3 regions of the Pararhizobium sp. P1_E7 genome follow, and region 2 is predicted to be linked to each of the others. Evidence: riboswitches for the same ligand, from Rfam matches in the RefSeq annotation. Region 2 holds a riboswitch; each other region holds the start of a gene.
The links. A riboswitch is a leader RNA that binds a small molecule or an ion and turns the genes downstream of it on or off. The one in region 2 is predicted to bind cobalamin.

Region 1 (6,828 bases), on a different contig from region 2:
GGTTTCTGCCCTATCACTGGAAATCCTACAGTGAAGCGATCATTCTCTACACGCTCGCTTTGGCCTCTCCGTCCTATCCAATCGACAAGGACAGTTATGACGGCTTTGCGAGCAAGTTCGACTGGATGACCGTGAACGACAAGCCGTTCCTCTATGCCGGCCCGCTCTTCATCCACTTGTTTTCACACGCGTGGATTGATTTCAGGGATATCCGCGATGCCGCCATGGCGGCACATGATACGGATTATTTCGAAAACACCCGGCGCGCCATTGCCGTCCAGCGCGATTATGCGATTGCCAATCCCGGCAACTTTACAGGCTACGGCGCCGACGCATGGGGGCTGACATCCTGCGACGGTCCGCTGCGTCCGCGGCGCCTGCACGATGGACGGCGCCAGCAGTTTGCCGGTTACGCCGCGCGCGGTGCGCCGCTCGGACCGGATGACGGCACGATTGCGCCGTGGGCGCCGCTTGCATGCCTGCCGTTCGAGCCGAGGGCCGCGATGTCGGCAACGCGGCATATCCTCTCAAGCTATCCCGATGTGGTCGCGGCAGGACGTTTTGTCGGCAGTTTCAATCCGAGCGTTCCCGGCAAGACGGCGGAGGGCTGGCTCAACGACCGCAGCGTTGGTCTTGACCAGGGGCTCTTGGTGATGATGATCGAGAACTATCGCAGCGGCCTGTATTGGGACATGCTGCGCCAATCGCCGGTTATCCGGCGCGGCCTCAGACGGGCGGGCTTTTCCGGCGGCTGGCTTTGAGGTAAACGGGCTGCCAGGAGACAATGGGCGCCCCTTTGGACGAGAACCGAGATTCAGGCCGTATTCGAGATGCCGACGGACAGCAGGCAGAGGTTGCCATGGCCTGGCAGGCGGAGCATTTTCCGCAGGTCGCCGTGTCTCTCGGGCTGCAGGACAGCGATTTTCTGCCCGTGACTGACGCATGGCGTCGTGATGGAACTATGGTCGAGTGCCTGCTCGACTATCAGAACCGCTTTGCAACCGGCATGGATGACCGCGTAAGAGGCGCTCATCTGATCGCGTTCTACAGCCACCATCTCAGCATAGCGGCTGCCGCAGTCTATTTGCGGACAGGTCTGGTTCCCGACCTGCGCCCGGATAGTCTGGCGATCCGGTTCGAGCCTTTCGTTCAAAACGGTCTCGTTTCCCCTGGGGAAACCGGCCCATCCGATGTCCGCCGCTTTCATTTCCGCTTCGGGTGCAGTTTGCCCAGTCATGATCGGGCGTCACTCTTTCACGATGTGCTCGTCGAAAGCTTCAATCCGGTGATCGGCGCGCTGCAAGCCCGCACCAGCCTGTCTCCCGGCGCGCAATGGCGGCTGGTGGCCGATGGCATTGCGGGTGCTTTTCTGGAGGTCGGCTCAGCCTTGGGCGAAGAGGATCGCGCGATGACCGCAGCCCTTGCCATCATCAACAGGGCGGGATCGCCGCTCTTCTCCGAGGCGGCGCGCTATACGAAGATCACCGCCGTTTTTAAGGGCGTTCCAACTGAGCGCAACTTCCGTCTAAGGGGTGGCTGCTGTCTCTACTATCGAACAGAGGGCGGGGATTTTTGCGATGTCTGCGTGCTTCTCGATGGTCAGACGCAAAAAGACCGCCTGCGCGCCCATATCGAGCGTGCCGGCGGTCTGTGATGGCGTTGCCGCGCAAAGGTGCCTTGCGCGGCGATGATTGAGGAGGCTCAGGCCGATTTCAAAAACCGCTCATTCAGGTAGCCCGAGATCACGCCGAGCACGATCCAGAACGCCAGCGTGGTTGCCAGGGCTGCGACTGCGAATTCCGCGCCGAGAACGGCCGGAACCGGGCTTGAAATATCCGACGGCTGCGGCGCACCATAGGCATGCGGCGCGGCAAGCAGAGCAAGACCGATGACCTTGGCGGGGATCTCACTACGCAACACGATCAGATAGAGGCCGGCCACGGAGAGTGCGATCGTTGCAATCCACCAAATCTGCCGGTCGTGAAGATCGGCGGCAGGAAAGCCCGGTAATTCCGGCGGCAGGCCGATGGCGGGCAGGAGGTGGACCGCCAGCCAGCCGCAGGCGCCCCACAGCGCGCCGTTGCGCAGGGTAATCGGATGGTTGAAGACAAGGCTGGCGCCCGCGAGCAAGAGGCTAAAGCCTGCGCCCGCCACCAGATTGGCGAACAGCGTACCGGAGAACCGGCTCATGCCGAACATGATGCCGCCCTCGTCTTCGTGCTCGCCCTCATGGGCGTAGGCGGGCGTAATCGGTGAGAGTGCCGACAGCATCTCGCCGATCAGCGAGGAACGGCCGAGTGAGGAGTGCTGCTGCTCGCCTTGCGTGCCGGCCGGTTGTTCAGCAGCGGGTTCCTTTGCTTCATATTCCTCGGCATGAAGGATGAGCGGGACCACCCGCAATTCCTGCGCGGCTGTCATGAAGACGCCCGCGATCAATCCGGCCACCAATGCGGCCAGAAGTGTTTTGACAATCATTTGATACCCCTAAACTCAAGCGGAGCAGATCAGTGCTCGCACGCTTGCTATGTTTCGATTTCCCACGGCAAAGGCCGCCCGATGCCAAGGCATGGGCGCAATCCACCGTCGCGCGATTTCCATAGGAAACCCGCAATGCTACTCGTCGATAGAGTGCGGAAAGCGCAGAGCCTTCCACGGCCCTACATCAGTGGCAGGGGAAGCCGTAGGAATGGCGAACGTCGTGAGCGGTATCGTGCAGCACGGCGGAATTGGCAAGGCCGGCACCGAAAACCAAAAATCCGCCGATCAAAAGGGCGAGAATAGCGGTCGTGATGCGGTCGTTGAGGGAAAGCGGGACGCTCGAAACTGTAGTCGTAGCCATGACAACCTCCGTGATGGCGCGTGGGAAATATCCCACCAATTGGGCACCATGCCCTTCATCAACCGGCAGGTTTCCTGGCTCGCGGCGTCAGGCGCTTTCACGCCAAGGAGCCTGTCTCGCCTTCCCGTGGCAGGGACCCAAGGTCCGTCACCACAGTGGCTTTTACCGGCTCAATGCACCGGCATGACACGCTCTGACCGCTCTACAGTCGCGGGGTCGGCCGTGATAGAGATGCCCAGAATGGGTCCACCCGTCACGTTCCCATTTACTCCCCGAAAGCGCCTCGCTCCCAGGGAACCAATTGATCCGTCAATGATTATGCTGTCGCGCCGGTCATGTCAATTCGGAGCTGCGACGCCCCATGCCGCATTGGCGTTGCTGTTTTTTGGCGTTCGCTCGCACTTACCGTTCCGAATTCCATGCCGCGAATGCAAGCTTTTTGCTTGAAATGACACCGAATGGTTGCTTGCATTACCGATTGCAAGTCGCGATGAGTGAAACAATAGTTCTTTAGGAACCTTGGTGCAGGATAGCGCCAACGCTGATGTGCGAAGTGTCCTCACAGAGAGAACCATGAAGGCGGCGAGGTCCGAACAGGAATTCCAGAATATTCTTCGCCGTTTGGGACTTGCGCTTGATGCATCTCAAATCGGTGTGTGGGAGCACGATACCAAAAAGGATGAAGTCGTCTGGGATTTGCAGATGCACCGGCTTTACGGAACCGGCAAGACGCAAAAACGCGTCAAGGCAGAAGTATGGGTGAATGCGATTCATCCGGATGATCTCGCGCAAGCCCAGGCCGATTTCGATCGGGCGATTGTCGCCAAGGATGTCTATTCTTCGGAATACCGGATCATTCTACCGGATGGCGAAACCCGCTATCTTCGTTCACGCGCGCATTGCTTCGAGGAAGACGGCAACATCACCTTCATCGGGGTCGAATGGGATGTGACGGCGGATGTGCTGCTCAACCGCGAACTGCTGCGGCAGAAGGCGATCGCGGAGGCGCGTGCAGTTGCTCTTGAGGCAAGTACCCAGCGGATCGAATATGCGGCCGAGCACGATTATCTGACGGGGCTTCCCAACCGCCGCTTCTTCGACCGGCGATTGGCGGAGCTTGCCGGGGATGCCGGACCTGAAAAGCTGGCGATCCTGCATATCGGTCTGGACCGGTTCAAGCAGATCAATGACGCCGCCGGCCATGCGACCGGCGACGAGGTTTTGAAATCCTGCGCCAGGCGGATTGAACAAGGCGTGCCGAAGAACGCGTTCGTTGCGCGCGTCAGCGGCGATGAATTCGCGGTTCTGATTGCAAACTTCGTCTCACTGGATGATCTCAAAATCCGTGCCGAGCGGCTGACGAAGCAATTGAAACAGTCGGTCTGGCACGATGACGAGGTCTTGCGCGTCGGGGGGTCGATCGGTGTCGCCGCTGCCAGTGGCCGCAACATAGCCAGCCTGCTGGCGCAGTCCGACATTGCCCTGCACCGCGCAAAGAGGCTCGGCAGGGGACGGGTCGAGGTGTACTCGGCACAGCTGAAGGCCCAGCTCAACAATGAACAGCGCGTTGGCAGGCAACTCGCCCATGGACTGGAGAAAGGGGAGTTCATTCCCTACTATCAGGCCCAGGTCGATGCGCGGACCCGGCGCATCGTCGGGGTGGAGGTTCTGGCCCGCTGGCACCATCCGAAGCGCGGTTTGCTGCTGCCGGGCGAATTCATCAAGGTTGCGGGCAATCTCGGCCGACTGGACGATCTCGATGCTGAAATATTGAAGGCGGCGCTGAAAGATCGCCAGACCTGGATGCGGCAGGGCGTGCATGTTCCCCGCATCGCGGTGAACGTATCAGCCGCCCGTCTGTCGGATCCGCATTTGATCGATGAACTGCGGCATCTGGATGTTCAGCCGGACATGCTGTCATTCGAGTTGCTGGAAACCATTTTCCTCGACGACAGCGAGGATGACGTGTTTTTCAATGTCGCCGGTCTGAAGGCCATGGGCATCGACATCGAGATCGATGATTTTGGCTCCGGTCACGCCTCGATCATCGGGTTGGTGAAGCTGAAACCGCGACGGATGAAGATCGACCGGCAGCTGGTTTTGCCGATCACGACGTCGCGCGAACAGAAGCGCTTGTTGCGCTCGATCATCGACATCGCCAAGGCGCTCAATATCGAGGTCATTGCCGAAGGCGTCGAGACGGTGGCGCACGCCAAACTGCTGACACGCCTCGGCTGCGATGTCCTGCAGGGTTATGCGATCTCCTATCCGGTCCCGGCCGCCGAGATGCTGGCGCAGTTGAGGCAGGACCGGCAACTGGGTCTTGCCGAGCAGCACCGGGAGCGGCGGCCCTTCCTTATCCCGACGGTCCCAAAAGATCCTGCATGGCGCCGATGATGCGGCGGTGCTGGTGGGCGTGGCGTGTGCGGATGCTGGTGGCGGCATAGACCGCCTGTTGGATGGTAGGGGCGTCTGCGACCGGAAAGGCGGCGCGTTCGCCTTCAAGCCGCAAGGCGGTGCCGCCTGTCACGTAGGCAGCGCCTCCCAGCGTTTTCAGGAGCCCGGTTATGGCGATGTTCTGTCCCGATGCCAGCGGGGCTGCCGAAAGCTGCGGCAGGGCCAGCCTGTGCGCGCGATCGAAAGCCGGTGAATAGACGGCTTGAATATAAGTTTCGGGCAGCAATTCGCCGACCGTTTTCGCCGTGGTGGCGACCAGCGTATAGGTCATTTCGCCGATGCGCTCGTAGTGAAGATCCGGCAGGTAGTGGGGCGTGTAGAGGATGGCGAGATCGAGATCGCCGGCGGCGAGATCGCGGTTCATCTGGTTGGAATAATCGGCCTCCATATAGATCGAGGTGGCCGGCAATTCCGCGCGAATGGCTGATAGCCATTTTCCGGCAAAGGCTTCGGCCAGGTCATGCTGGATGCCGAGCCGCATCGAACGTTCATAGGTTCCGGCGTTCTCGACCGCCCGCGTCGCCTCGTGCCACTGATGCTGCAGCGCCTTGGCGTGATCGAGAAACCGCAGGCCGGATGCCGTCGGCACGGTGCCGCCCTTGTTGCGGGTGAAGAGCTTGCGGTTGAACTGTGCCTCCAGCGCCTTGACGCGGTGGGAGACCGTTGATTGCGTGATGTTCAACCGATCCGCCGTCCGATTGAAACTGCGGGTTTCCATAAGGTCGAGGAAGGTTTCGATGAGGTCGATCTGCATTCCCAATTCCCTCATTCACGCCGATGCTTGCCCCTCACCCTAGCCCTCTCCCCGCATGCGGGGAGAGGGGACGACGGATTTTGCCGCAACTTCCGCCGATACCCGATAGACGGATGTGGAAGGTGCGGCATATCCCTTCTCCCCGCGAGCGGGGAGAAGGTGGCCGACAGGCCGGATGAGGGGCTGTTACATTTCAATCTAATCGAATTCTTCGATCAATAAAGCAAAATCTGACCGCTTGATGCCGGCCCGCATCGTTGCCAAAACTGAACCCAAACAAGGGAACAGACATGTCGAATTTGCCGTCTTATGCACGCGTCGTGATCATCGGGGGAGGTGCGGTCGGCGCCTCCGCGCTCTACCATCTGGCCAAGGCGGGATGGACGGACTGCGTGCTTCTGGAAAAGAACGAGCTGACGGCCGGTTCGACATGGCATGCTGCCGGCAACGTGCCGACATTTTCGTCTTCCTGGTCGATCATGAACATGCAGCGCTATTCGGCCTCGCTTTACCGCGAACTGGGCGAATTGGTCGATTATCCGATGAATTATCACGTCACCGGTTCGATCCGGCTTGGCCATTCGAAGGAGCGGCTGCAGGAGTTCAAGCGCGTCGTCGGCATGGGCCGCTATCAGGGCATGGACCTCGATATCCTGTCGCCCGACCAGATCAAGTCGAGATATCCGTTCCTGGAAACCCATGACCTGACCGGCGCGCTCTACGATCCCTATGACGGCGATATCGACCCGGCGCAGCTGACGCAGGCGCTGGCAAAGGG
Region 2 (6,828 bases):
TCCGTACCAACCAGACCGTCATCGGCGCGCTCGCTGTCCGGCGCGGTGAAGCCGATGCGCTGATCTGCGGTGTCGAAGGCCGCTACAGCGCCCATCTGCGGGCCGTTTCCCAGATCATCGGCAAGCGCGAGGGCGTCCTGGATTTCTCGGCGCTCAGCCTGCTGATCTCGCAGCGCGGCGCCACCTTCCTCACCGATACCTATGTGACCTTCGATCCGACGGCCGAGGAAATCGCCCAGAAGACGGTGATGGCCGCGCAGGAAATCCGCCGCTTCGGTATTACGCCGCGTGCAGCCCTCGTGTCGCATTCGAATTTCGGATCGCGGGATTCGGAAAGCGCCTTCAAGATGCGCAAGGCGATGCAGATCGTCCGGGAACTGGAGCCGGATCTCGAAGCGGACGGCGAAATGCACGGCGATTCCGCCATTTCGGAAATTCTGCGCAAGCGGGTGATGCCCGATAGTACGCTGGCCGGTGAAGCCAATCTGCTGGTCTTCCCCAATCTTGACGCCGCCAACATCACGCTCGGCGTGGTCAAGACGATGACCGACAGCCTGCATGTGGGGCCGATCCTGCTCGGAACAGCCCTGCCCGCGCATATCCTGTCGCCATCGGTGACATCGCGCGGCGTCGTCAACATGGCAGCGCTGGCTGTGGTGGAAGCCTCATACCCGGCTTGATTCGAACCAGATTGAGTCGGTCGAGTCCCGGCTCAATCTGGTTATAATTTTGCTCAAAATTACAATTTAAAATTGTAAAATTTAGGAAATTTCTGTTAACCAAAGATTGCGCTAGACAAACATTAAAAACAGTTATCATGGTAAATTCCCTTAAATAACAGGGTATTTGCAACATGACTGACCAACAGGCATTCTTTGACCTGCTGGACATTATGGAAAACGAGAAACTCGTTGAAGCAAAACGGTTTTTCGCCCTGATGCGCAGCACATTCAGCATTGCAAATCTGCTTTACGCCGATGTCGACATTCTGGCGACGGGCTTCGCGTTTCACCGGCTACATTATACCTTCAGCGGTTGTGCGGTGAGAACCTATCTCGATGAAGGATTTTACCGGATCGATCCTGTCCTTCGGCTCACCATGGGCGGCATCCGGCCGGTGGACTGGGCGACCGCCCGCGAACTCCACCCCGAAAGCGAACCGCTCTTTTCCGCCGCTATGCGATTGGGGCTTGGCGTAGATGGCGTCACGCTGCCACTTGCGACCCCCACACGCCGCCTGGCCTTTTTGGCAATCCATGCCGATGTCTCGGCTGAAGAGTGGCCGGCCTACCGGCGCAACCATCTGCGCGACTTTCAACTGCTGGCCAACCTCTTCCATGCCTCCCTCCTGGAAAACGACAACCGGATCGAGCTTTCGCAGCAGGGCGCCAAGACGTTGACCCATCGTGAGACAGAAGTGCTCGGCTGGACCGCAGCGGGAAAGAGCTATTGGGAGATCGGCACGATCCTCGGCATTTCCGAACGCACCGTTCGTTTCTTCATGACCAACGCCCGCCGCAAGTTGAATGTCGTCTCCAACACGCAGGCCGTCGCCCAGGCCGTGCGGCGTGATCTCATCCAGACATTCTGATTTCCCCCCGGGCAAGGCTCCGGTTCAGCAATCACACCACCTTCCCCCGCAAGTGCTTCCTTTGACAGGACGTCCTCTCGGACGTCCTGTCAAAGGAAGCACAGTCCGCGTGCATTCGAAACCTGTCACTACCGACAGTTACGACAACAGAAGATCCCTGACAGCATTTGCTCCTCGCCTACGAACACAGGAGCAGACAATGATCAGGATTTTCAACCGCAACACCGGCAAACTGCATCCCCGCGATATCGACGCCATGTTCCAGCTGCGCAAGCGCGTCTTTCACGATGTGCTGAAATGGGACGTATCGGTTCGCGGCGACTGGGAGATCGATCATTATGACGACGCCAATCCGCTCTACGTGCTGTCCTATTCGGACCAGACGGGGCGTCTGCGCGGCGCGCTGCGGCTGTTGCCGACGCTTGGGCCGAACATGCTGGATGATACGTTTCCGATCCTGCTCGGCGGCAATCCGCAGGTGCGCAGCGCCACCGTCTGGGAATCCAGCCGCTTCTGCATCGATCCGGCCATCTCGCAGGATCGCGGTTCCAATCAGGTGACCATCGCCGCAGCAGAACTGATGTGCGGTGTCGGAGAGCTCGGCCTGTCATCCGGTCTCAGCCATATCGTCACCGTCACCGACGTCTTTCTGGAGCGCATGTTCCGGCGGATGGGCTGCCCTGGCGAACGCATCGGCGAACCGCAGCGCATCGGCTCCGTCTACGCCGTTGCCGTAGCCTGGGAGGTCACGCCCGATCTTTTGGAGACGATGAAGGCTGTCGCCGAGATCGACGGATCGGTGCTGGAGCGGCCAATGTCCCTGGAAACCGCCCGGGCGGCTTAATGGTCTCTATCGTCGAGACTTGATATAATTGCCTTGCGCCGGGAGAGCCGCCGATTGTGGCTCTCCCGCCTCGCCCGGCATGATTCTCCCGCATCGCATTAACGCTGGCGCACGGACTGCGTTGCGCCACCTTCGAATGGCGCTATGATAGACCTAAAGTCAGAGTGCGCAGGATATTCCTTCGTACACGGCCAAGGTGCCGGTATGCTCAGGCGAGAGAAACACGTGATCCTCCGTTCGATATCCTTCGCGGCGCTGATAGCCCCGCTTCTTCTGGCCATGACGGCCACGGCCGGCGCCTCGGCGGTGTGCGAACGGCTGAATGCGCGCCTTGCCAGCCTGCCGAAAATCGTCGCCTCCAATGCCAATCTGCGCGACTACACCGGCGCGATCTCGCGCCAGAACCTGGATTTGCGCCAAGCCCGTAGCGATCTCAGGCGGATGGGATGCAGCTCAGACAGCGTCGTCATTGTCGGTGGGCCGAATGACGGAGCCTGCGAGAGCCTGGCTGCTGAAATCTCGCAGATGGAAATGGACCTCCAAACGCTGAAGGCACGCCGCCAGAACCTCGCAACGGGAGGCGACAGCCAGATCGCCCGGCGGCGGATCCTCGCCGCCCTCGACGTCAATCGCTGCTCTGAAGAACAGGATGAAGTCGTCAGCGCCGCCGTCGAGGAACCGGAAACCCGTCGCAATATCCTGAAGGACCTGCCGCCGATCAGCGAAGACTATCTCGATATGCGCGACAGCAATGACGTATCCGATTTCACAACGCCGGATGATGGCTTTGCGCCGAGCGACGATTACCCCGGCAGCCTGCGGACATTGTGCGTGCGCACCTGCGACGGGGCGTTCTTCCCGATCTCCTCAAATGCGTCCCCGGCCGATTTCCAGCGCGATGCCGAAGCCTGCCAGCGGCGGTGCCCGGGAGCGGAGACGGCGCTCTACTATCATGCGCTGGCGACCGAAGAGACCGACCAGATGGTCTCCGCAGCCACCGGCGAACCGTATGCCGATCTGCCGTCGGCTTTCGCCTACAAGACCCGCGACCTCAGCCAGCCCGGCCAGTGCGGCTGCTCTCCGGTCGGGCGCACGGCGACGCAACAGAGTACGCCGGACAACGGCAAGGGCGTTATCGAGTTTCGCACGCGCAATAAGGCTACCCCGGCTGAGGTGAAGAGCGCGATTGCGGACCGCCCCTACAATCCGCGGGACAGCAAGGTCCGCGTCGTCGGTCCGAGCTTCCTGCCTTCGCAGGAAACCTCGATCGACCTGAGGCATCCGGCCGGCCCCGGATACCAACAGCAACAGCAACAGACAAACTAGAGCGCTTCATCCTCAACCGGAAGCGCTCCAATCACTCCGCGGGGCTGACGCCCCAGGCATCGGCGAAGACGAGATCCTTGAGCGGCAACCGCTGGCGCCAGCCTTTGACCGCCAGTTCCGGCTCTGCATAAAGCGTATCGACATAGCCAAGGCACAGCCAGGCGATGATCTCGATAGGATCGGGAATACCGAGCACGGCCTTGATATCGCGCTCGTGGAAAATGCTGACCCAGCCGACGCCAACCCCTTCGGCCCGTGCGGCAAGCCACAGGTTCTGCACGGCGCAAACGGTAGAAAAGGCGTCCATGCGCGGATTGTGCGTCCGGCCGAGAACGACCTTTCCGGCACGCGCCGGATCGCAGGTGACGCAGATGCTGACCGGTGCCTTGCGGATACCTTCGAGCTTCAACGACCGGTATTTGTCCTGCGCCTCGCCCTCAAACATCAGCGCCGCTTCCTCATTGGCGCGCTGGAAGGCTTCAAAGACACGCGCACGCCTGTCCTCGTCGCGGACGACGATAAAATTCCAGGGTTGCATGAAGCCGACCGAAGGCGCGCTGTGGGCAGCGGCAAGCAGCCGCGCGATGACGTCGTCCGGCAAGGGTGCCGGCAGGAACTGGTCGCGCACGTCGCGGCGGGTTTCGATGGCGCGGTAGACGGCGGCGCGCTCGTCCGATGAAAATGCGTCCGCCCTCACAAGGCGGTCTTGCGGTTCAGCTTGCATCGTTTGATCCCCAACAATGCGAAACCTCCCGCCGTCCGCGCGGGTTTGGTCTATCTTGTCAGGCCGGTCTTCTGACTGCGGATCAACCGGCTTTGCCGCCTTCCCGGATCGCTTGAAGATCCAGTGGCAGAAATCTGAAATCATTCAGACTTTCATCTATGCAAAGCCGTCCCCGTCACAGCGCTGGGCACGTCCCGGACTTTCACCGGGTTCCCGATTCTCCCGTTTTCACGGGCACCTGAACAAACCGATATGGTCATAGCGGGCCGCCGATTGCAAGGCGGCCCGCGCGTTCTTGTCAGATGGCGGCGGCCGGATGCGGCGAGCCGTCATAGGCACCCCAGACCGATTGGTCGAAGCAGATCATCGATCCGGTCATCAGACCGGATTCCGCCGACGACAGATAGGCGCAGGCACGCGCCACCTCGGCCGGATCGACCAAGCGCCCAAAGGGCTGGCCAGCCGCCGCCTTTTCCAGCCAGTCGGCGGGCGATCCATGAAATTCGCGCTGGATGCGATCCTCCCCTTCGGATGCCATCCAGCCGATGTTCAGGCCATTGACGCGGATCCTGTTGCGCAACACCGCATAGGCGGTGTTCTTGGTCAGCGTTTCCAGCGCACCCTTGGAGGCGCAATAGGCGGAGATGAAAGGCTGCCCGGCCATCGCCGACATCGAACCGATATTGACGATGGTTCCCTCGATCTTCTCGCGGCGCATGACATTGATCGTTTCCTGCATCAGGAAGAACGGCGCACGCACATTGATGGCGAACATGCGATCAAACAGCTCCGGATTGGTGTCGAGGATCGTTCCACGGTCGGTAATTGCCGCAGCGTTGACCAGCGCATCGACCCGACCGAATTCTCTGTCACATGCCGCGACCACCTTGCGTGCATCCTCTGTCTTTTCGAGGTCAGCCTGGACATAGACAACCTTCGTTCCGGTCGCCTTGCCAATCTCGGCAGCCTTGGCCTCGCCCTTGGCGGCATTGCGGCCGCAGATCACGATGCCGGCAGCACCGCGCTTGGCAAACAGCGTCGCGATCGCCGCCCCCAGCCCTTGCGTCCCGCCGGTAACAATCGCCACCTTGCCGTCGAGCCGGCCATAGTCATTGCTCCCATTTTCACTGCTCATTGGGCTTTCCTCCATGTTCGATGTCGATTTTGTCAAAAGACCCCCGCCCGAAATTCGGGTGGGGGTTCGCAATGTTTCATTCGGCGCTGCTAGCTGAGTCTCCTGTCCGACTGCGCTGCGAGTGCTGCGGTAAACGCAGCCGCCTCCCAGCCGCCGGCAAGCGCTTCCTGCATCAGCTGGGCCTGCGTCTTCGGTGCAAGGCCGCCGACGGGAGGATCGCGGTCGAGATTGGTCGRAAAGGAGTACCCCTCGGCGCAGGATGCGATGGCGCACGCCGCCTGCGCGCCCGACAGGCGGCCATCGGCGAGCATGGCTTTCAAAGCCGGATAGAGCGTTGCGCTCATCCTTTCCCGATTGACCGTCTCCATCGCGCGGCCGAACGCGGACGACACCTGCAGCAGGTTGGCGACGCGCTTGATGTCTTGCGAGCGATTGGTTCCGGCGGCGTGGAAGAGCGCCGGGTTGAAAAACACCAGATCGCCCTTCGACAAGGGCAGCTGTACATGGTTGCGGTCGAAATACTCCCGGAATTCCGGGCGTTTCAAAGCCAGATAGCCGGGAACATAGGTCTGGCTGTAGGGCAGGAACAGCGTCGGCCCGCTTTCCAGCGGCATGTCGCAATGGGCAACGGCGCCCTGCAAGGTCAGTACCGGCGACAGCCGGTGGACATGGGCCGGAAACTGCTCGATCACTGCCGATGTCTGGAAGCCGAGATGGTAGTCCCGGTGGGCAGATTGGGCGGCGCCGCCCGGGTTGACCCGGTTGACCTGCGCCGTCATCTGGTAGCTCGGCCCGAGCCAGGCTTCGCTGACCAGCGCGATCAGAGCGTTGCCGTAATAGGCGGCAAAATTCTCCGGATCCCTCAGGCAGTGCTTTTCCAGCGAATTCCAGATGCGATCGTTGGCACCGGGCTTGGCAAAGTGGTCGCCACCGCCGGTATGAGTACGATGCTGCTCGTTGATGATCTCGTCGAAAATGCCGCTCGCCGCATCGATGACGTCAGTATTCTCAAAGGCGCGCTTAAGCACAATGACACCTGGCCCGCTGGCAAAGGCCTCACAGATTTCGGCAAGCACCGCCCGGCGTCCGTCTCCACTTGCGGCCGCCTTCAGCACGCTGGCGCCATCATAGATCAGCACGTTCTTCTCGACGGCCGCCGCATGCGGATAGTCGGCAAGCATGGTCGTGCGCTCCACCCCGGCGCGAAA
Region 3 (6,828 bases), on a different contig from region 2:
TCGGCACCCACACTATTCTGTCCGCCGAAGACCGCGCCATGATCAGCGGCTATATCATCAACAAGTTCCGGGGCGACGTGTCGCTGTTCGACGACGGCATAGCTGCAGTGAGAAGTTTCACCGGTTGGCCTTGCTTCGGCGTCGTTCCCTGGCTGAAGAGCGCCGGCCGTCTCCCGGCAGAAGATTCCGTCGTGCTGGAAAGGCTGGCACGGGGGGCGGGCAGAGCGCTGAAGGTTGCCGTGCCCGTCCTGTCGCGCATCGCCAATTTCGACGATCTCGATCCGCTGGCCGCGGAGCCGGAAGTCGATCTCGTCTTCGTTCGTCCCGGCGAGAGAATTCCAGCGGACGCCGGTCTGGTGGTCATTCCGGGATCGAAGGCGACGATTGCCGATCTCAGCGATTTTCGCGTGCAGGGCTGGGATCGTGACCTGCAGGCGCATGTCCGGCGTGGTGGCCGCGTCATCGGGATTTGCGGCGGCTACCAGATGCTGGGGGACCGGGTCACCGATCCGCATGGAATCGAAGGCAATGTCGTTGAAATCGAAGGTCTCGGCCTGCTTGCGGTCGAAACCGAGATGGCGCCGGAAAAGACGGTGCGCAACAGCAGCGCCCGCTCGGCGGTCTACGACGTTGCGCTGGAAGGCTACGAAATTCACCTCGGCCGCACCACCGGCGCCGACTGCGTCCGCCCGGCCGTGATCATCGATGGCCGGCCGGACGGTGCGGTGTCGGCGGACGGCATGGTCAGCGGAACCTATCTGCACGGTCTGTTTGCCAGCGATGCCTATCGCGCTGCGCTGCTGAAAAGCTTCGGCATCGAGGGCGGTGGTGAAAATTACCGGCAATCGGTCGACCGGGCGCTCGACGATATCGCGGCAGAGCTGGAAGCGGTGTTGGACCCGCGCTGGCTGGATGGCCTGATGTCTTGACGTCCTGATCGCGGCGGTTTTCAGATTTCTCCCGATGCCTCGAGGATCAAGCGAAGTCTTGCCGAGGCCGGGCCGAACCCGGCGACGGAGATCGCGCCGCAATTGACTTGATCCGGATGAGCGCCTAATCATCAACCATTGGATGGTTCCCGATGTGCCGTTGCATGTCGGGAGTAAATGGGAATGCGACGGGCCGGACCCAAACCGGGCGTCCTTATCGCAGCCGACCCCGCGACTGTAGAACGGTCAGGGTTCGCCATCCGGGAAAGCCGATGGTCCGGACTGTCCGCATTCGCGGCGGCGGAAGGGTCGGCCCAACCGGAAAAGCCACTGGAGCGGCATCACGATCAGCCGGGGCTGGACGCCTCTAAATCTACGAATCGTCCACCTCTTCGTGATACCCAAAACCTCCGGGAAGGCGAGGCGAACCCGTTCGTGCCCTTAAGCGGCACGTGGCGCCGTGAGCCAGGAGACCTGCCATCCTCAAGGGCCCCATCTTAGCCAGGGGTTCGCCCGATCCAGGGAGAGACACTCCCGATGCCAGCACGGAGGTTGTCATGGCTTCATTATCCCGTTCCCGGAACGGTCCGTTTCGCGTTGCCGCGGATGCAGGCTTGCGTGGTGTATGGGTCCGTTTATCGCCCGGCGTGCGCTGAGGCCGGGATCATTTCATGACAGCGATACAGTCAGGCAGTGTGCTGGCAGGCAGCGTGCTGGTTCTGGGCGGCGCCCGTTCCGGCAAATCCGCTTTTGCCGAAAAACTCGTCAAGGCGTCGGGTCTTGGCATGCATTACGTCGCGACCGGGAGGGCCTGGGACGGTGAGATGCAGGCAAGGATTGCCGAGCATCGCGATCGCCGCGGGGCCGATTGGCAGACCCACGAGGAGCCGCTCGAGCTTGCCACCTGCCTTGAAGCGATCGACGCGCCTGATCGCATCGTTCTGATCGATTGCCTGACCCTGTGGGTCACCAACCTGATGATGGAGCATCGGGATATCGCGGCCGAATTTGAAAAGCTCGCGGCCTATGTGCCGCAAGCCAAGGCCCGGCTGGTCTTCGTCTCGAACGAGGTCGGGCTTGGCATCGTGCCGGAAAACCGGATGGCGCGCGACTTTCGCGACCATGCCGGCCGGCTGCACCAGATCATTGCGGAGATATCCGCAGACGTCTATTTTATCGCGGCCGGATTGCCGCTGAAAATGAAGGGTTGATCCATGACCATTGAAAAAGCCGCCCACGGCAAGATCCCGGCAACCGTCATCACCGGCTTCCTTGGCGCCGGCAAGACGACGATGATCCGCAACATCCTGCAAAATGCCGGCGGCCGGCGCATCGCGCTGATCATCAACGAGTTCGGCGATCTCGGCGTCGATGGCGACGTGCTGAAGGGCTGCGGCGCCGAAGCCTGCAGCGAGGACGACATCATCGAGCTGACCAATGGCTGCATCTGCTGCACCGTGGCCGACGATTTCATTCCGACCATGACCAAGCTGCTTGAGCGCGGAAACCGCCCGGACCATATTGTCATCGAAACATCCGGCCTGGCGCTGCCGCAGCCGCTGATCGCTGCCTTCAACTGGCCGGATATCCGCACGCAAGTGACCGTCGATGGCGTCATCACCGTCGTCGATAGCGCCGCCGTCGCCGCCGGACGGTTTGCCGACGATCACGACAAGGTCGATGCGCTGCGCGTCAACGATGACAATCTCGATCACGAAAGCCCGATCGAGGAGTTGTTCGAAGACCAGCTGACCGCCGCCGATCTGATCATTCTCAACAAGACCGACCTGCTCGATTCGACCGGTCTTGCCTTTGTCCGCAACGAGGTCTCCGCGCGCACCAGCCGCAAGCCGGCGATGATCGAAGCGAAGAACGGCGAGGTTTCCGCAGCCGTGCTGCTTGGCCTCGGTGTCGGCACGGAAAGCGACATCGCCAACCGCAAGTCCCATCACGAGATGGAACATGAGGCGGGCGAGGAGCATAGCCATGACGAGTTCGACAGTTTCGTTGTCGAACTGGGGCCGATTGCCGATCCCGCCGGTTTCATCGAAAAGCTGAAGCCGATCATCGCCGCACACGATGTGCTGCGCCTGAAGGGGTTCGCCGATATCCCCGGCAAGCCGATGCGCCTGCTGATCCAGGGTGTCGGCGCCCGTATCGAGCAGTATTTCGACCGCCCATGGGCTGCAGGCGAAGTGCGCCGCACCCGCCTGGTCGTCATCGGCCTGCATGACATGGATGAAGCCGCCGTACGCGCTGCCATCGCAGCGGCGGTTTGAGGGCGTTTTGACCGGGCGCGAGAATTTTCCCTTCCCGACCCCTCCCCACAAGGGGGAGAGGCCAGAACGGCGCTTGCCGCTATTTTCGTACCCGGTCGACCGGTTCAGGGCCTGTTTCCCATTCGAGACGAACAGGCTTGGCAAAGAGGTGCGGAAGGCTAGTCCCGCCCCCTTGTGGGGAGGGATTGGGGAGAGGACGTCGCCCAGTCTCAGGGAGGTTGCATGCATCTCCTCCTAGCCCAGAAGGGAACGATCACCGACGGCGAGGAAGCGATCGATCTCGGTCAGTCGCCGGCTGATATCCTGTTCCTGTCCGCCGCTGATACCGAACTTTCGTCGATCGCCGGCGCGCATCGCGCGCGTGGGGCCAAGCCGAGCCTGCGGGTGGCCAGCCTCTTGACGCTCAAGCACCCGATGTCGGTGGATACCTATGTCGAGCGCACGGCGCGCCATGCCAGGCTCATCATCGTGCGCCCGCTCGGCGGTGCCAGCTATTTCCATTATGTGCTGGAGGCGCTGCATGCGGCAGCCGTCACCCATAAATTCCAGATTGCCGTACTGCCGGGCTGCGACAAGCCCGATCCGGGGTTGGAACCGTTTTCGACCGTCCCTGCCGAAGACCGCAACCGGATGTGGGCCTATTTCACCGAGGGCGGCGCCGACAACATGGTCCGGCTGCTCAGCTATGCCGAGGCGCTGATTGACGGCTCGGAAAAACCGGAATCCGCAGCGCCGCTGATGAAGGCGGGAATCTGGTGGCCGGGGCAGGGCGTGATTGGAACCGAGGCATGGAAGAAAGCGGTAGGGTTTGTCCCGGGCAGAGCGGAATTTGAACCTGCCGACCGTGATTTGGAAAAGCGAGAGCTTGCGCCGGCAATCTCCCCCCTTGAAGGGGAGATTCCTGATAGGGCGGAGGGGGGAATCGCTCCTCAGTCACGAAACGGCCCTATCGTCGCCCTCTGCTTTTACCGCGCCCTCGTCCAAAGCGGCGAGACCAAGCCTGTCGAAGCCCTGATCGACGCGCTCGGTGCTGAAGGTTTGACGGTGCTGCCGGTGTTTGTGTCCAGCCTCAAGGATGCGGTCTCGATCGGTACGCTGGAGGCAGTTTTCGGCGAAGTGCCGCCGATGGTGGTGATGAATGCGACCGGGTTCGCGGTTTCCGCGCCTGGCGCCGACAGAAAGCCGACCGTGCTCGAGTTTTCCGGCGCGCCGGTCCTTCAAGTGATCTTTTCCGGCTCCTCGCGTGCCGCCTGGGAAGCCTCGCCGCAAGGCCTGATGGCGCGCGATCTGGCGATGAACGTGGCGTTGCCGGAAGTTGACGGGCGCATCCTGTCGCGGGCCGTTTCGTTCAAGGCTGCGGCTGTCTACGACGCCGATGTCGAGGCCAATATTGTCGGCCATGAACCTCTGGCCGATCGCGTCGCCTTTGCCGCCAAGCTGGCAGCCAACTGGGCCAGACTGCGTCAGGCCGCACCGGCTGAGCGCCGCGTGGCGATCGTCATGGCGAATTATCCCAACCGCGACGGGCGGCTCGGCAACGGCGTCGGCCTCGATACGCCCGCCGGCACGATCGAAGTCATGAAAGCGATGGCGGCCTGCGGCTACGGGATTGATGATATCCCGCGTGATGGCGATGCGCTGATCCGGTATATGATGGACGGGCCGACCAATTCGGCGCGGGTGGACTGCGAAGTCCGCGAGACGCTTTCCTTGAGTCAATACAAGGCCTTCTTCTCGTCTCTTCCCACTCAGATTCAGGGTGAGGTTGTTGACCGCTGGGGCCGGCCGGAGAGTGATCCGTTCTTCCGCGACGGCCGCTTTGCCCTGCCTTTGACGCGCTTTGGAGAAACGCTGGTCGGCATTCAGCCGGCGCGCGGATACAATATCGATCCGAAGGAAACCTATCACTCGCCGGACCTTGTGCCGCCGCATGGCTATCTGGCGTTCTACGCCTTCCTGCGTCAGGAATACGGTGCGCATGCCATCGTCCATATGGGCAAGCACGGCAACCTCGAATGGCTGCCGGGAAAATCGCTGGCGCTGTCGGAAACCTGTTATCCGGAAGCGGTGTTTGGTCCGATGCCGCATCTCTATCCGTTCATCGTCAACGATCCGGGCGAGGGCACGCAGGCCAAGCGGCGTAGCAGTGCCGTCATCATCGATCACCTGACGCCGCCGCTGACGCGGGCCGAATCCTACGGCCCGCTGAAAGACCTCGAAGCGCTGGTGGATGAATATTACGACGCAGCCGGCGGCGACCCGCGGCGTCTCAGATTGCTGAGCAAGCAGATCCTCGATCTCGTGCGTGACATCGGCCTCGATCATGACGCCGGCATTGCCGGGTCCGACGCCGAGGACAAGGCGCTCGAAAAGCTCGACGCCTATCTCTGCGACCTCAAGGAACTGCAGATCCGCGACGGTCTGCATATCTTCGGCGTTGCTCCGGAAGGCCGGCTGCTGACGGACCTGACGGTTGCTCTTGCGCGTGTGCCGCGCGGGCTGGGCGAGGGCGGCGACCAGAGCCTGCAGCGGGCGATGGCAGTGGATGCGGGGCTGGGGCGTTCGAAACTGATCTCCCCCTCAAGGGAGGAGATCAATCCGGAACGTTCGTTCGACCCGCTCGACTGCGTCCTTTCCGATCCCTGGCATGGCCCGCAACCGGCCATGCTTGCCGAAGTCTCCGACGCCCCATGGCGGACCGCCGGCGATACTGTCGAGCGCATCGAGTTGCTGGCCACGAGGTTCGTCTCCGGCGAATTGCCGTGCCCTAAAAGCTGGACCTCCACCCGCGCTGTTCTCGACGAAATCGAAGCCCGCCTCAAGCCCTCGATCACCCAATCCGGTCCCGCCGAAATCGCTGCGCTGATGACCGGGCTCGACGGCCGTTTCGTGGCTCCCGGCCCCTCCGGCGCGCCGACGCGCGGGCGGCCGGACGTGCTGCCGACGGGCCGCAATTTCTATTCGGTCGACAGCCGCGCCGTGCCGACGCCGGCAGCGTTCGAGCTCGGCAAGAAATCGGCCGAACTCCTGATTCGCCGCTATCTGCAGGATCATGGCGACTGGCCGACATCCTTCGGTCTCACAGCCTGGGGCACGTCGAACATGCGCACCGGCGGCGATGACATCGCCCAGGCAATGGTGCTGATCGGCACCAAGCCCGTCTGGGATATGATCTCGCGCCGCGTCACGGGCTATGAGATCGTGCCGCTGGCAACGCTGGGCCGTCCGCGGGTCGATGTCACCCTGCGCATTTCCGGTTTCTTCCGGGATGCCTTTCCCGAGCAGATCGGACTGTTCGATACGGCGATCCGCGCCGTCGGCGCGCTCGAAGAGGATGACGCCGACAATATGATCGCCGCGCGCATGCGCGTCGAAACCAAACGGCTGGAGGCTTCCGGCGTTTCGTCGAAGGAAGCCGCACGACGCGCTTCCTACCGTGTCTTCGGAGCCAAACCCGGTGCCTACGGTGCGGGATTGCAGGCGCTGATGGATGAGGGGGGATGGGACAACCGCGCCGATCTCGCCGATGCCTATCTCACCTGGGGAAGCTATGCCTATGGCGCCGGTGAAGACGGCAAGGCGGAGCGCGGGCTTCTGGAAGCACGGCTGAAGACTGTCGA

Region 1: it holds a riboswitch for cobalamin, as region 2 does, so the genes downstream of both, AC1D17_RS04920 (CbtB domain-containing protein) here and bluB (5,6-dimethylbenzimidazole synthase) in region 2, are expected to answer to the same signal.
Region 3: it holds a riboswitch for cobalamin, as region 2 does, so the genes downstream of both, cobU (bifunctional adenosylcobinamide kinase/adenosylcobinamide-phosphate guanylyltransferase) here and bluB (5,6-dimethylbenzimidazole synthase) in region 2, are expected to answer to the same signal.

The regions. Positions count from the first base shown of each region.
Region 1 covers NZ_JBFUBH010000003.1:42,737-49,564, forward strand. Annotated here, with positions in the region: gene AC1D17_RS04905 (glucoamylase family protein) at 1-761, shown strand, start outside; gene AC1D17_RS04910 (IucA/IucC family C-terminal-domain containing protein) at 785-1,654, shown strand; gene AC1D17_RS04915 (CbtA family protein) at 1,702-2,475, opposite strand; gene AC1D17_RS04920 (CbtB domain-containing protein) at 2,663-2,839, opposite strand; cobalamin riboswitch at 2,887-3,156, opposite strand; gene AC1D17_RS04925 (bifunctional diguanylate cyclase/phosphodiesterase) at 3,413-5,236, shown strand; gene AC1D17_RS04930 (LysR family transcriptional regulator) at 5,196-6,050, opposite strand; gene AC1D17_RS04935 (GcvT family protein) at 6,341-6,828, shown strand, end outside.
Region 2 covers NZ_JBFUBH010000005.1:109,180-116,007, reverse strand. Annotated here, with positions in the region: gene AC1D17_RS07850 (NADP-dependent malic enzyme) at 1-680, shown strand, start outside; gene AC1D17_RS07845 (LuxR C-terminal-related transcriptional regulator) at 854-1,591, shown strand; gene AC1D17_RS07840 (acyl-homoserine-lactone synthase) at 1,791-2,435, shown strand; gene AC1D17_RS07835 (DUF2865 domain-containing protein) at 2,640-3,761, shown strand; gene bluB (5,6-dimethylbenzimidazole synthase) at 3,793-4,485, opposite strand; cobalamin riboswitch at 4,530-4,742, opposite strand; gene AC1D17_RS07825 (SDR family oxidoreductase) at 4,784-5,620, opposite strand; gene AC1D17_RS07820 (phytanoyl-CoA dioxygenase family protein) at 5,710-6,828, opposite strand, start outside.
Region 3 covers NZ_JBFUBH010000007.1:146,472-153,299, forward strand. Annotated here, with positions in the region: gene AC1D17_RS10695 (cobyric acid synthase) at 1-929, shown strand, start outside; cobalamin riboswitch at 1,056-1,425, shown strand; gene cobU (bifunctional adenosylcobinamide kinase/adenosylcobinamide-phosphate guanylyltransferase) at 1,601-2,140, shown strand; gene cobW (cobalamin biosynthesis protein CobW) at 2,144-3,208, shown strand; gene cobN (cobaltochelatase subunit CobN) at 3,431-6,828, shown strand, end outside.